DNA from 3 places in the Anaerolentibacter hominis genome. Region 3 is predicted to be linked to each of the others. Evidence: riboswitches for the same ligand, from Rfam matches in the RefSeq annotation. Region 3 holds a riboswitch; each other region holds the start of a gene.
What was found. Region 3 has a riboswitch for thiamine pyrophosphate ahead of thiW (energy coupling factor transporter S component ThiW). Riboswitches for the same ligand answer to the same signal wherever they lie in the genome.

Region 1 (5,213 bases), 1.0 Mb from region 3:
ATCCATAACATCAAATCCATAACTGGTCAGGGCCAGATGAATCATATCCCGGATGTTTTCATCATCCTCTATTACAAATATTTTTTCCATGTTGACTCCTTAAGGTGGGTTAGCTGCGTAATATTACGAATAATTTCTAAAATAAACAGGTCCCTTTTCCATTTACTGCGTAAATCGAAACAGCGTAAACGGGTCCCTTCTCAATTTACTACGTAAATCGAGAAGTAGCGTAAAAGGGTCCCTTCTCAATTTACTGCGTAAATCGAAGCAGCGTAAACGGGTCCCTTCTCAATTTACTACGTAAATCGAGAAGTAGCGTAAAAAAGTTACTTTGTAACTTTTTTACTTTATTATAATTCACTTTGTACGTATTCTGCAATATTAAGTGAGTGATCCGAAACGCGTTCCAGGTTGGTGATGGCATCCAGGAAGATAATACCGCTTTCCGGCAGACATTCATGGTTGGAGAGACGGAAGATATGGCGCTCTCTTAAATCGTCTTCCATATCATCCACTTCTTTTTCCGACTGCTGCACAATGGTAATGGCAGCCGCATCCATATCCTTTCTGGCTTTGATTGCATTTTCCAGACCCTGGAGTACCAGGCCGGAGATCTGATTCAGTTCTTCCGTAGCCATCATGGAGAAACGAAGATCTTCATCAATTTTTGTTTTTGCAAGTTCAGCCAGGTTCTCACTGTGGTCACCGATTCGTTCCAGGTCATGAATCGTGTAGAACAGATCTTTAACCAGAGCATATTGATATTCGGTCAGGGACATATTATCAATCTGAACCAGATATTCCGTCAGCAGCTTTTCCAGCTGGTTGATTACCTGTTCGTTCCGAAGCACGCTGTCAACCAATTCAGGGCTGTTTTCCATGACGGAATCCACCGCGTCCTTGAAGTTACTATAGGTAATGCTGGCCATATGAATGACCTCCCGGTTGGCGGCCTCGATAGCAAAAGCAGGGGTTGGGGTATGGGTAACACGGGTATCCAGACGCCTTCTGACATCCGCAACAATATCTTCCGATTCCTGCGGTGCTTCTGCTGTTTTCTTGTCCTTTAAGAGTACGCCGGACAGCTTGACGAGACCTTTGGCAAACGGGAACAGAATAATAGTATTCGTAATGTTGAATATGGTATGGAAAATTGAAATCTGTACCGTATTAATGGAGCCTGATGCCCAGGCCGGGTTAAATCGGAATATGATAAACATAATTAAGCCGAAGAAAACTGCTCCGAACACATTAAACAGCAGATGGATAACAGCAGCACGTTTTGCTGTTTTCTGTGCACCGGCACTGGAAATGAGTGCGGTCACACAGGTTCCGATATTCTGACCCAGGGTAATAAATACGGCTGAATTCCAGTTGACAATACCGTTTAAAGCCAGAGTCTGTAAAATACCCACAGAAGCGGAAGAACTCTGAATGATAGCGGTTACTACCGCACCGGTTAAAATACCCAGAATCGGATTGCTGCCCAGTACACGGAACGCATTCACAAAAATCTCAGAATCACGATATGGTTTAATTGCGGAAGACATTAAAGAAAGACCGATAAACAGCACACCGAAACCGATTAGAATCTCACCAATCTGCCGGCTCTTCGGCTTCTTCGTAAAAATGAGGCAGAATGCGCCGATTCCCACAATCAGCGGCGCCAGAAAATCAGGGCTTAAAACCTGACTCCATTCACTCATGGAAACGATCCAGGCGGTAATGGTTGTACCAATATTGGCGCCCATAATTACGCCTACAGCCTGAGTCAGGTTCATAATACCGGCATTGACAAAGCCGACAATCATAACAGTAGTAGCAGAAGAACTCTGAATGATAGCAGTAATCAGAGCGCCGACAATAACGGCAAGAAAACGGTTGTTGGTAAGAAAACCCATCAGGCGTTTCATCTTATTTCCGGCAGATTTCTGCAGACCATCCGCCATGGTATTCATACCATACAAAAACAGACCCAGGCCTCCGATAAAACTGAAGAGCGTTTTCAAAAGCTCAATTGACATAACTGTAATTTCCTCCTTGTGTATACAATGGCGGAATTCCGGCCGATCCGGGAAGAGAGAATAAGGAAAAACGGAATCAGGATCTATTCATGAAGTATCAGCGGTTCATCTTTCCTTTCGAGAAAGACTCCGTGCTTCCTTCTTCTATCTTCGCCTTTAAACGTCCAGATAACTTAACCATTGTTTAATCATAATTTAACCCCAGTTTCATAGTAGCAATACCTTGTAAAGTCATCACGGGCATTATGTAAAATCTGGGTAAAATTTCGAAGCTACGAGCCACATATAATCAGAGCGCGAAGCAGCTGCAAAGCTCGCTTTGCAAGCTGCTTCGCGCTCTGATTATGTACGGCGACAGCCGTAAGCGAGCAAGCATGAAATGCTTGCGTAGCTTATGTGGCGAGAAAAAGTCAGTACGCGGGCTTGCTTATCAAGCCGTTTTTCCCTTTGATTATGTACGGCGACAGATCAAAAATTGCGGCTCTTCCTGCTTTTAGCATAAACCAATTGCCAAAACCTATACCAGACTTCAAGTTGACATTTCCTTTCCCTGTGTTTATAATCAATTTGTGCAGGATTCCGGTGCCACGCCGGAATCAGCTTAAATTAACAAGACATCCCGGCAGACCGGGCTGTTTTAAAAATCAAATAGCGTAAGCTAGGGGCGCCCGTAGGGCTGAGACGAAAGATAGTCCCTCATTACTTGATCCGGATAATGCCGGCGTAAGGAAGCTAATGATAAGGTTTATAACCGGCCGCTACAGCGGTAAAGGTTCTTTCGTACCCCTCCTGCAATTCAAGTTGAAGGAGGTTTTTTTATGTGGTGGGAATTTTTTGCAACAAAGTACACAAATGAATACCAGGAGGTCGTATATAGCCCGACAACAGCAGGTTATATCGCCATGGTTCTGGTTATGCTGGTATTTTTATGTCTGGCCCTCTACTTCGGGAAAAAGAAGGCACAGAAATCCATAACGACAAAACAGCTGGTATTTTCAGCAATGGCAATGGCGCTGGCCATGGTTACGTCAAACTTGAAATTGTTTGACATGCCGATGGGCGGTTCCGTCACACTGTTCAGCATGTTTTTTATCTGCCTGATCGGTTATTGGTATGGCCTTAAGGCCGGACTGATGACTGCGGTCGCCTATGGAATGCTGCAGCTTATCATTGATCCGTATATTTTAAGTATTCCGCAGCTGATCTGTGACTATCCGCTGGCTTTTGGCGCGTTGGGGCTTTCCGGTATTTTTTCCGATAAAAAGAATGGCCTGATGACCGGATATGCGGTGGGCATTCTGGGAAGGTTTTTCTTCTCCTTTTTATCCGGCGTCATCTTTTTTGGGTATTATGCCCCGGCGAGCATGAATCCGATGGTGTACTCCTTTTTGTATAATGGAGGATATATCGGAGCGGAAGCACTGCTTACCCTGGTCGTACTGTTTATTCCGGCAGTGTCGAAAGCTGTCCGGCAGGTCAAGACGATTGCCCTGGCTTAAGGTAGGAGCAATGGATGCGGAATCCTACCTCTGATATTTTAAACTGATATGTATAAAGGATGCTGCACATGCGGCGTCCTTTTTTTATTACATGGGAAAGTTCTCCAAACTTTCCCATGTAATAAAAAACCCTCCGGGGGATCGCACTGCGGCGGAAAGGAATTGCGTTGCCAGAGCAACCCGCCGCAGGCGGAGAATCCCGCAAGCGGGATTCTATGTTCTTACATAAGAAAGTTCTTCAAAGATTTGTTTAGACACCTTAATCCTATAAAGCGACAAATTCTCAGGTTTATATCGTCAAGATGACCGGATTGTGATATACTAAATTCCGGGTTCATACGGGTGACGGGTAACGTATGTTGCGTTAAAGGAGGAGTCTGGATGGAATATTCAATTTATGAACTCTTATGCTTCTTTATTATATATGCATTTTTAGGCTGGTGCAGTGAGGTGGCGTTTGCAGCACTTCGAACAGGGAAGTTTGTAAACCGTGGATTTTTAAATGGGCCGGTCTGCCCGATTTACGGGTTTGGTGTGGTAATTGTGGTGATCTGCCTCACCCCATTGAAAGAGAACGTACTTCTACTGTTCATTGGAGCAGCACTGCTAACGTCCGCTCTGGAATTTGTTACCGGCTTTGTCCTTGAGAAAGTATTTCATGATAAATGGTGGGACTATTCCGAACGGCCGTTTAACATAATGGGCTATGTTTGCCTGGAATTTTCGATCATGTGGGGGCTGGCCTGTATTTTGATCATGGACGCGTTCCATCCGATCGTAACTAAATTTGTCAGAATGATTCCGTTCCGGCTTGGCGTGGTGCTGGCAGTAATCTGTCTGAGCGCATTCCTTGTGGATTGCCTGGTAACTGTCACTACGATTATGAAGCTGCAGAAGCATCTGCGGCTGTTGAATGAAATTTCCGGCCGTCTGAAAGTGATTTCGGATGCGATTGGTGAGAATATTTCGGATGGCGTTACGGAGAAAGTGGTTCCTGCTCTGGAAAATGCGAAAGAAAAGGGAGAGGAATATAAGCAGGAGCGCGCGGAGCGTTCGAGGGAGCATGAGGAAAGGCTTGAAACCTACCGCACGGACTGGGAAAATAAGAAGGCTCTTTATCGTCAGGAACTGGATGAACTTAAAGGTCGTTACCGTCATCTGACGAGTCAGAAGGTTTGGGGAAGAGAGCGTCTGCTCAATGCCTTTCCTAACCTGAAGAACGGAAAGGCGGGGCAGCTTTCAGATTCAATACATGATTATATGATGAAAATAAAAGCCTTTTTTGATAAGAAAGGATCTGTTTAATGAGGAAATGGATGTTGGTTGCCGCCGGCCTGGTTCTGCTGACCGGGTGCAGCCGCTTGCCGGAAGATGATTATGGATACAAAATTCAATCTGTAGAGATGGCCCCGGCGGATGTGGCAGAGACAAATATAGTCAGTGCGGCAAAGGCCGAGTACACCTATGTGGAAGATAAAAAGGGAGAAGAATACGCGGTTGAGATCAATCCGGAGCTTCCGCAAAGTTCGTTTGACCGCAGCAAATTGAAAAAGAAGAAAGAGTATTACTCTTACGGAAAGAAATCCGGCGTGGGTGTAGATGTATCTACCTTTCAAAATACAATAGACTGGAAAAAGGTGGCTGACTCCGGTATTGACTTTGCCATGATACGGTTGGGAATACGGGGCTA
Region 2 (5,213 bases), 310 kb from region 3:
AAAAGAATATTGCCGTGAAACTTGCAAGGAATCAGTTTCAGAAGGCTGCTGTTTTTCCTGACAAAATAAAAAAGAGGTGCGATTCCGCCGATGACCTGGCTGATTGCCGTGGCAATGGCAGCACCGGCTAACCCCCAATGAAATACAGCAATAAACAAGAAATCCAGTACAATGTTGGTCATTCCTGCGGCAACGGTCATAGCGAGCCCCAGATGCGGCTTTTCTGCTGTAATAAGGAAGCTTTGAAATACATTCTGCAGCATAAAGGCGGTCAGAGAGATCATGAGGATTCTGCCGTAGAGGACACAATCTTCAATCATGGCGCTGTCTGCACCCATTGCCGCCGCAATGGGCCGAATCCAGATCAGGCCTGTCACAGTGAGCACAGCACCGCTGATGATGGTGACATAGACCAGCATGGAGAAATACTGATTCGCTTCTTCTGTCTTTCCCTCTCCCAGTGTTTTTGATACAATGGCACTCCCGCCGGTGCCGATCATAAAACCCAACGCCCCTAAAATCATCAGAAGGGGCATGATGAGATTCAGGGCGGCAAACGGTGTTTTGCCTACAAAATTGGATACAAACAAACCATCCACGACGCCGTATATGGAAGTAAAAATCATCATGGCGATGGAAGGAAAGACAAAACGTAAAAGCTTCTTATAAGTAAAATGATCTGAAAGTTGTATTTTCATTTTCATATATAAATCCTTTCCGGGGAGTGTTTCCCCTTATATAACAAACGCCGGTACGTATCACGAACCGTCTTATTGCAACAAACACCGGTACACTTCGTGAACCGTCCGATTGTAAAAACGACGCCCGGCAGCAACATAACCGAGCGTTCCCAATACTTTTATTCAGGTTTATGGATGGCGTCATGTTTCATCCATAAATTAAATTGATTCAGAGTCTAAATATTCCTGCAGGTTTGCTTCCAGCAGGCTGTTGTATTTTTTCGACAGGGTTATCAGCTGTTCTCGTTCCTCTTCCGACAGGGCGGCCCATACGTTTTCCTCCAGCTGCAGCATACCACCAATATATTTCTGTGCAAAGGGGCGGCCTGTGTCTGTCAGCACAATTTGTTTTTCACGCATATTCGTTTCTTTTATTTCCAGGCGGACAATCCCTTTCTTCACCAGCTGCTTTAAGGCGGAATGGACGGTTTGTTTGCTCATATACATCGCTTCACTTATTTGAGACTGGGTAGTACAACCCTCCCATACCATAAGCAATGCCCAATATTCGGCATCGGACAGACCGCAGGCCTTGGAAAAAAGAGACCAGATACGGTCCAGATCTTTATAGGCTGCCCGGTATTCTTCCAGGGAATTTTTTACGGTATGTTCTCGTTCCAAGATAAATCCTCCTTAATAGTATGAAATCAGATGGTATGAAATCGGACTATTTGCAGTATAAGGGGATACAATTATTTTGTCAAGTTTTTTTATCAGAACTGAAAAATAATACATTTCTATGGTACGAATCATAAGATCATATTATAATGGAATCAGAGACAAGGTGAACCCCAGGAATATGATGGTACTCCCGGATATGGAAAGAAAGGGGCTGAGGAATATGATCACTGTTTTTAACCGCAAAGAGCTGCTGATCACTTACAGCATGAAGGAGCAGGCTGAAGTTAAGCAGATGCTGGAAGAACATAACATCAAATATCACGTCAGAGTGGTGGACCGGAAGAGTCCTTCTATATTTTCTCCTGGGTCCAGAGCCTATACGGGTACCTATGGTGAAAATTTGGAACAGAACTGCCAGTATACGATCTATGTAAAGAAAACAGATTATGAGAATGCGCGTTCTCTTCTGGGACCGGGACCGGCCAGATAAACCCGCGGCAATTGTTTTGAATTTCGTGCATCACTTGCAAATTCAGAATTTTATAGTTATACTAATATACGAGAAATCGACAAGGGGAGCTCGCGATGAAGCGGGCTGAGAGTAAGCTGATACTGCTTTGACCCGTAACCTGATTTGGATAATGCCAACGTAGGGATATAAGGTGAAATTTATTTCAGCGGATATACCTGAATTGGTATATCCGCTTTTGTTACAATAAGGCGGTTCGCGAAGCGTGCCACCGTTTGTTATTACATTGGAGGAAGAGGTATGTTTGGAACGATTCTGGATGAGGTGAGAAAGCAGGCACCCCTGGTACATAATATTACCAACTATGTGACAGTAAATGATGTGGCAAATATCCTGCTGGCCTGCGGAGGAAGCCCGATCATGGCCGATGAGGCAGGGGAGGCAGAGGAAATCACCTCCATCTGCGGGGGCCTGAACATTAACATCGGGACACTGAACCGGCGCACCATTGACGCTATGCTGCTGGCAGGGAAAAAAGCGAATGAGCTGGGACATGTGGTTTTGCTGGACCCGGTGGGAGCAGGAGCCAGCAGACTGCGCACAGAGACCGCATTAACCCTGATGAAGGAAATCCGCTTTGACGTGATCCGGGGGAATATATCAGAGATTAAGACGCTGGCTCAGGGAAGCGGCAGTACAAAAGGCGTGGACGCGGATGTGGCGGATGCCGTGACGGAGGATAATCTGCCTGAGGCAATCGCATTTGTAAAGAGACTTGCGGCAAAAATAGGGTGTATCCTGGCGGTAACCGGGGCGATCGATCTGGTAAGTGATGGAAAGACCTGTTATGTGATCCGCAACGGACGTCCTGAGATGGGTAGGATCACGGGGACAGGCTGTCAGCTCTCCGGGCTGATGACGGCATTTCTGGCGGCCAGCCGGGACAGAAAGCTGGAAGCGGCGGCAGCGGCCGTGTGTGCCATGGGACTGGCGGGAGAGATCGGATTTGCCCGGATGCAGGAAGGGGACGGCAATGCAGCCTACCGAAACCGGATCATCGACGCGATTTATCATATGGACGGAGCCGAATTGGATCAGGGTGCAAATGTTGAAATAGGAGAATAAAGAGGAGAAATAATACCGATGGAATGTAATAAGGATAATTTGCTGTTATATGCGGTGACAGACCGAAGATGGCTGAATGGTGATACCCTGTATCATCAGGTGGCGGAAGCAATAAAGGGCGGGGCAACCTTCGTGCAGCTCCGGGAAAAGAAACTGGATCAGTCACAGTTTTTGGAGGAAGCAAAGGAAATTCAAGCCCTGTGCAGAACGTACGGCGTACCATTCGTGATTAATGACAATGTGGAGATAGCAGCGGCCATCAATGCGGACGGCGTCCATGTGGGGCAAAGCGATATGGAAGCGGGAGATGTACGCAGGAAGCTGGGGAAGGATAAGATCATCGGTGTATCTGCCCAGACGGTGGAGCAGGCATTGCTGGCCGAAAAGAACGGCGCGGACTATCTTGGCGTGGGAGCTGTATTTTCCACAGGTTCCAAGGCGGACGCGGTGGAAGTAAGTCATGATACCTTAAAAGCCATCTGTAAGGCAGTAAAGATACCGGTCATTGCCATAGGCGGGGTGGACAAAGACAATGTGGGACAGCTTTCCGGCAGCGGGATCTGCGGGGTGGCGGTGATCAGTGCGCTCTTTGCCCAGCCATCTGTCCGCAGGGCGGCGGAAGAATTAAGGGAAGCCGTGAAAAGAATGGTTGTAGTTTGAAACTGCTAATTGGTGCGATATCGCAGGTTTGCCTGCGATATGCGGAGGAATAAGCATGATGAAAGGGGCTATTTTCGATGTAGACGGCACGCTTCTGGACTCTATGAAGATATGGGAGGAAGCGGGAGAGAGGTATCTTGCGTCACGCGGCATTGCCGCAGAACCGGATCTGGGCAGAAAGCTGTTTGAGATGACCATGAAAGAGGGAGCGCAGTACCTGAAAGATCACTATGGTATAACGGACCCGGCTGATCAGCTGATCGCCGGAATTAACCGGGTGGTTGAATCCTTTTACCGGGAGGAAGCGGAGCTGAAAGAAGGAGTCAGAGAATTCCTTCATAGTCTGAGAGAGCGCGGCATCCGAATGACGGCTGCGACCTCTACCGACCGGTATCTGATCGAGGCGGCGTTTCGGCGGCTGAATATTACAGAGTATTTTGAACAGATATTTACCTGTTCAGAGGTGGGGGCAGGCAAGACGGAGCCTGTCATTTATCGGATGGCAGCCTCGGCGATGGGGACCAGGCCGGAGGAGACGTTTGTATTCGAAGACGCTTTTTATGCGCTCACGACTGCGTCCGAAGCTGGTTTTCGCACGGTTGGGATCTATGATGCTTCCAGCGCTTCGCTGCAGGATAAATTGAAAGAAAGGTCGGATCTTTATCTGACCGGATATGGGGAGTTTTCTTCCTTTTGGGAGAAGGCATCCCACCTGAAATAGTAATAAGAGAAATACAGCTGCTCTTTTTTGGGCACCTGATTTCAATAAGACGGCACGTTCGCGTGCCGTCGATGATTCAAGCGGCGGACTGGGGGCACCACTTTCGGCCGCTCTATAAAATTAATGCTCAGAGAGTCCGGACCGCATAAGGTTCGGAACAAAGAAATGGAGGACATTATGAGAACAGCATTAACAATCGCTGGGAGCGATTCCAGCGGAGGCGCCGGCATCCAGGCAGATATTAAGACAATGATTGCAAATGGCGTATATGCCATGAGTGCGATCACTGCGCTAACTGCACAGAATACGACCGGCGTGACAGGTATTATGGAGGTAACTCCAGAATTTTTGGCAAAGCAGCTCGACAATATTTTTACGGACATCTACCCGGATGCAGTAAAGATCGGTATGGTTTCTTCCGGAGCACTGATTGAGACCATAGCCGGTAAATTAAAGCAATATCAGGCGGTTCACGTTGTGGTGGACCCCGTTATGGTGGCGACCAGCGGTTCTAAGCTGATCAGCGACGACGCGATCGCCGTATTAAAGAGGGATCTGCTTCCTCTGGCCGAGGTAGTCACACCCAACATTCCGGAGGCGGAAGTCCTGGCGGACATGCCGGTGCGGACAGCCGAGGATATGGCCACAGCGGCAGCAGTTATCAGCAGAAAATACGGCTGTGCCGTACTGTTAAAAGGAGGCCATCAGTTAAACGACGCCAACGACCTGCTCTGCAGGAATGGAGAGATTCGGTGGTTTGAGGGCCGGAGAATTGACAATCCCAACACCCATGGAACCGGCTGTACACTGTCCAGCGCCATTGCCTCCAATCTGGCGAAGGGACATGATATGACCGAGGCAGTAAAGCTGGCCAAGG
Region 3 (5,213 bases):
ACCGATGGGAACTACGGCGGGGCTCCTGCGTACAGTCCAAATAGTCTGGGAGAATGGGCGGCCCAGCCGGATGTCATGGAACCGCCGCTGGATCTGAGCGGAGCTCTGTATGCCTATGACCCGCAGGACGATCCTACGGACGACTGCTTCAGGGCCGGAGGAGACCTCTGGAGAGTAATGGAAGAAGATAAACGGGCGCTGCTGATTGAAAATACGGCCCGGAATATTGAGCCGGTTACAGAAAACATCAAGTACCGTCATGCGGTGCACTGCTACTGGGCAGATCAAGAATACGGCCGCCGTATCACGGAGGCGATGGGCCTTGATCGGGAAAAGATGGAGAAATTGGCAGAGGGAGATCATAAATCTCTGATTCAGGCCACGCTGAACTAAAAAACAAAAAGGAATCCGGCCATATTAATTCGGAAATCTCGTTTTAATATGGCCGGATTCTTTTAATATTTACCATATGCAGAATCTGCATCCTGAAACAGCTTTCTTACCTGATCTCTGGCGACAAGGATACCGCCGCGGGAACCTGCTGTTTTTCCATTCCACTCATAGCTTGGCACAGCCTCAAAACCCATAGTTCCCCAGACCAGCCTGTTGGCGGCCAGAACCTTTTCTGTGAAGCTTCCGTTTTTTAAGACGGCGAGCACCTGATCTTTCTCTGCTCCGGCTTCCGCTGCCAGATCAGCGAGAAGTTCAATGTCATCAATTCTCTGCCTCTTATCAAAATGTGCGGCATATACCAGCGCGTTGTACCGCTGAATATCAAGACCCAGTTCCATCAGATAAAACGCCGCCTGAGCCGCCAGATCTGAGTGGATGGATGCCGGCTCAGGCCGGGGATGGGATTCACATGGAACCCAGTTTAACTCCACGTCTTTATAATCCTTAATTATTTCACACAATTCTTTCCAGCCTTTGTAACAGTAAGGGCAGATATAGTCGTAATAAATATTGAGTTTCTTTGACATGACTACCTCCATTCTTTTCTTTATTTGTTTTTCCTATTTTAGCATATTTTATTAGTCATAGAAAGAACCGGCACGGGATTTACCATGCCGGTTCTGTTCTTTCAATGTACCTGGTTTTTCAGCCGGGCAGTTTTTGCGTTTGCTCAGGACAGCCAGCTTATGACAGCATCCCGGAGAAATGCGGCGCAGCCTGCTGTGTTCTCATCATAGTACGCCGTAAATCTGGGATCTTCTGTATACATCCGGACCAGCCCTGCGTGAGCCTCGGCGCTGTAGGCCGGCCAGGTAAATGTAAGCCACTCCCGGTGCATAGAGGCAATCTTCCTGCCTTTTTCACCTTCCGGAGATTCTTTGTTTACAACCGCCTCTTCCAGCTCCCGGCGTATCGCGTCGCCCAGTTCATTCATCTGGTTGTATTCCTCCTCCGTCAGACCGGCAAACTTCTGGTTGCTTGCCTCCACGGCCTGATCCCCGTATTTATCACGAATCTCTTTTCCATATGCTGCCTCATTTTTATCCAGTTCTGCTTTGATAAAACCTTTGAATTTTTCCTGATCTGTCATGGTATAGTTTCCTTCCTCTTTCCTTAATGTCTTTTTTACCGTCTGTATCAGACTGTCCAGCCGATTCCGGCGTTCGTACAGAGCCTTAAGGTGACTTTCCAGAGCGCTGTGCACATCGAAGGCCGGATCGGATAAAACATCCTGGATCTGATCCAGTTCGAACCCAAGCTCGCGGTAAAAGAGAATCTGCTGCAGAAGATCCAACTGCTTTTGTCCATAGATCCGATAACCGGACTGGCTGAGCCGCTCTGGCTTCAGCAGCCCGATTTCATCATAGTAGCGCAGCGTCCGGCTGCTGATCCCAGCCAGACGGGCCAATTTCAAAACGGTATATTCCATTCATAAATCCTTTCTGTATAATTCGTATCGATTTGTGTACACAATGTAAAAGACCGGTTCTTTACAAGGGACAGTATAAACCTTTCCGTAACGGTAAGGTCAAGGCCTATTTTATGTTTGGAACTTTTTTTCGGATATGATATAATTTTTCACAAGAAGGAGGGGGTTTTTATGTGGGCTGTATATGCATTGCTATCCGCACTGTTTGCGGCATTTACTTCCATATTTGCTAAGATGGGGATGGAACATATCAACTCGAATCTGGCTACGGCGATCCGGACAGCTGTGGTCCTGATCATGGCCTGGAGCATTGTATTTCTCACGGGCAGACAGCATGAAATCGGGAATATCGGCGCCAGAAGCTGGATATTTCTCATTGCATCAGGAATTGCCACCGGGCTGTCCTGGATGTTTTATTATAAGGCGCTTCAGATGGGAGATGCCTCCAGGGTTGTGCCTATTGATAAATTCAGCGTGGTGATAACAATGATATTGGCTTTTGTGATATTGAAGGAGGCGCTCACAGTGAAAACCGTGCTTGGCGGCATCTTTATCACGATAGGCACGTTTATCCTGATTTTAAAATAGTGAAAGGAGAGGTAACAAATGGCAGCTGAGACAAGATTATATTATCAGGGACATGGCAGCTACCGTCTGACAGGGGAGGACGGGCTTGTTCTATACGTGGACCCTTTTGCGGGGGACGGCTACGATGAGCCGGCAGACGTGATCCTGGTCACTCATCAGCATTTCGATCACAACCGGATTGATCTGCCTGCCAGAAAAGAGAACTGTCTGGTGATACAAAATGAGGATGCGCTGAAAGCAGGAATTTATCAGGAATTTCAGGTGGATGGCTGCCGGATCAGGGCGGTTCCCGCCTATAATAAAAATCACAGCCGGACAGAATGTGTCGGGTATTTTATCTACCTGGACGGGCTGCTGATCTATGCATCCGGGGACACCTCCATCACAGAAGAAATGTCTGCGTATCCGGCGCATCACATTGATTACGCCCTTTTTCCGGCAGACGGAATCTACAATATGGATGAGAACGAGGCCAGAGAGTGCGGTAAGATCGTGAAAGCGGCACACAATATTCCTATCCATATGAAGCCGGGAGAACTCTATGATGAGAAAATGGCAGCTGGCTTTCAGTCCGACGGCTGGCTGACGGTCCGGCCGGGGGAAGAGATTATACTCTCTTGACAAAGACATGCTGTTGTGGTAGATTTGCCGTAGCAGTACAGAACAGTGACTGCAGCTACATAACCGGGGAGCTTGTGCGACAGGCTGAGAGGAAGTTTGTAACTTCGACCCGTGAACCTGATTTGGATAATGCCAACGTAGGGATCATAACCGAGTGAGATGTATAGGCTATGCCGCGTTGCGGCGTAGCCTTTTTTTATTACATAGGAAAGTTCCGGAAATTCTAAGATGACAGGAACTGCATGATCCGATCGGCAAAAAGAGATGGAGGAAAAGAAAAATGAAAAAAACAGACATCAAGAAACTGGCTCTGGCGGGTATTCTGGCAGCGGTTGCGGTAGTATGTTCACCGCTCAGCATTCCTGTGGGAGCTTCCAAATGTTTTCCGGTCCAGCATTTTGTCAACGTAATGTGCGGCGTGTTTTTGGGACCCTGGTACGGCTTTGGAGCAGCCTTTGTTACCAGCCTGATCCGTAATCTTATGGGAACGGGAACCCTGCTTGCCTTTCCCGGCAGCATGTTCGGAGCGCTGCTGTGCGGGTATCTGTACCGTCTGACGAAGAAAATTCCGTTCGCATGCATCGGCGAGCTTGTGGGAACCAGTATAATCGGTGCGCTGGCAGCCTATCCGGTAGCCAGTCTTGTGATGGGAAAAGAGGCTGCGCTGTTTGCCTATGTAATTCCATTTCTGGTGAGCAGCCTGGGCGGAACCATCATTGCGGCGGCTGTCATCGTCATCCTGAGCAGGGCCGGCGTGATGAAGATGTTAAAAAAAGAAGATAATGCGGGCTGAAACCTGCATATCCATGTAATACTGCGGCCGATATGCATATTACCGCGCAGTTCTGGAAATTTTAAGGAAAAAGCATGGATGAAGCTGTTGTTGACGGGTCTGTTGTACATGGACTTGGTTTACCCTGCTTTACCCACTCTTAACTTTACTTTGCTTGACATACTATTTATAATGTAAGCAGAAAATGGTAATAAGAGACACCGGAGAAATAAACGGGAAAGGCATGGATATACGTGCTTCGGAAATGGAGATAAAATGAAAAAGAAAATGCTGAAAAAATATGCGAAACTGATTGTTCGGGTTGGAGCAAATGTACAAAAGGGTCAGGGAGTTATGATCGATGCCGCCACCGACCAGAAGGATCTGGTGGCCTGTATCACGGAGGAAGCCTACAAAGCCGGAGCAGCCTGGGTCTTAGTTGACTGGGGCTGCCAGGAAATTACTAAACTGGTTTATCAGTATGAGACGACCGAACAGCTGTCACTTGTACCGAAGTGGAGAGAAGAGAAATATAAGATGCAGGTGGAAGAACTTCCCTGCCGGATTCACATTGTCTCCGAAGATCCCGATGGCTTGAACGGACTCGATCAGGAGAAGCTTCAGAAGGCTTCTGTCAGCCGCCACAGTGTGCTGAAACCTTATATAGATGCGCTGGAAAACCGGTATCAGTGGGTGATCGCCGCAGCGCCTTCCAAGGCCTGGGCAAAGAAAGTATATCCTGGTGTGCCCACCAAAAAGGCCGTTACCCTGCTGTGGGAGGAGATTTTCAAAGCGGTTCATTTGACTCCGGACAACGATCCGGTAAAGGCATGGAAGAAGCACAATGAGAACTTTAAAGAACGGTGCGAATGGCTGAATAACATGGATTTTGAGTCTATTTCCTATAAAAGTAAAAATGGAACGGACTTTACGGTATGGATGATCCCCGGCGCCAGATGGATGGGTGGCGGAGAGAATACGATGGGCGGGCAGTATTTTAATCCCAACATGCCTACCGAAGAGATCTTTACCACGCCTATGCGGGGAAGAGCCGAGGGTAAAGTGGTCGCCACGAAGCCCCTGTCCTATCAGGGACAGTTGATTGAAGACTTTTCAATGACCTTTGAAAACGGCCGTGTTGTGAAGGCGAAAGCGAAGAAAGGAGAGGCAGCGTTAAAGACCATGCTATCTATGGACGAGGGCGCGTCCATGCTGGGGGAGGTTGCCCTGGTTCCTCACGATTCTCCGATATCCAATTCCGGCGTGATGTTCTATGAGACTCTGTTTGATGAAAATGCCAGCTGCCATCTGGCGGTAGGACGGGGCTTTTCCAATGTGCTGCCGGATTAT

Region 1: it holds a riboswitch for thiamine pyrophosphate, as region 3 does, so the genes downstream of both, thiT (energy-coupled thiamine transporter ThiT) here and thiW (energy coupling factor transporter S component ThiW) in region 3, are expected to answer to the same signal.
Region 2: it holds a riboswitch for thiamine pyrophosphate, as region 3 does, so the genes downstream of both, thiM (hydroxyethylthiazole kinase) here and thiW (energy coupling factor transporter S component ThiW) in region 3, are expected to answer to the same signal.

What each region holds. Positions count from the first base shown of each region.
Region 1 is NZ_JAWDIX010000001.1:158,948-164,160, forward strand. It holds gene ABCW47_RS00655 (winged helix-turn-helix domain-containing protein) at 1-90, opposite strand, end outside; gene ABCW47_RS00660 (Na/Pi cotransporter family protein) at 351-2,024, opposite strand; TPP riboswitch at 2,675-2,771, shown strand; gene thiT (energy-coupled thiamine transporter ThiT) at 2,843-3,523, shown strand; gene ABCW47_RS00670 (putative ABC transporter permease) at 3,905-4,828, shown strand; gene ABCW47_RS00675 (glycoside hydrolase family 25 protein) at 4,828-5,213, shown strand, end outside.
Region 2 is NZ_JAWDIX010000001.1:872,085-877,297, forward strand. It holds gene ABCW47_RS03975 (MATE family efflux transporter) at 1-698, opposite strand, end outside; gene ABCW47_RS03980 (MarR family winged helix-turn-helix transcriptional regulator) at 900-1,361, opposite strand; gene ABCW47_RS03985 (transcription factor S-II family protein) at 1,480-1,851, shown strand; TPP riboswitch at 1,924-2,034, shown strand; gene thiM (hydroxyethylthiazole kinase) at 2,131-2,955, shown strand; gene thiE (thiamine phosphate synthase) at 2,974-3,615, shown strand; gene ABCW47_RS04000 (HAD family hydrolase) at 3,671-4,336, shown strand; gene thiD (bifunctional hydroxymethylpyrimidine kinase/phosphomethylpyrimidine kinase) at 4,514-5,213, shown strand, end outside.
Region 3 is NZ_JAWDIX010000001.1:1,182,823-1,188,035, forward strand. It holds gene ABCW47_RS05510 (catalase) at 1-393, shown strand, start outside; gene ABCW47_RS05515 (DsbA family oxidoreductase) at 456-980, opposite strand; gene ABCW47_RS05520 (MerR family transcriptional regulator) at 1,124-1,882, opposite strand; gene ABCW47_RS05525 (EamA family transporter) at 2,054-2,470, shown strand; gene ABCW47_RS05530 (MBL fold metallo-hydrolase) at 2,489-3,091, shown strand; TPP riboswitch at 3,146-3,253, shown strand; gene thiW (energy coupling factor transporter S component ThiW) at 3,372-3,884, shown strand; gene ABCW47_RS05540 (aminopeptidase) at 4,140-5,213, shown strand, end outside.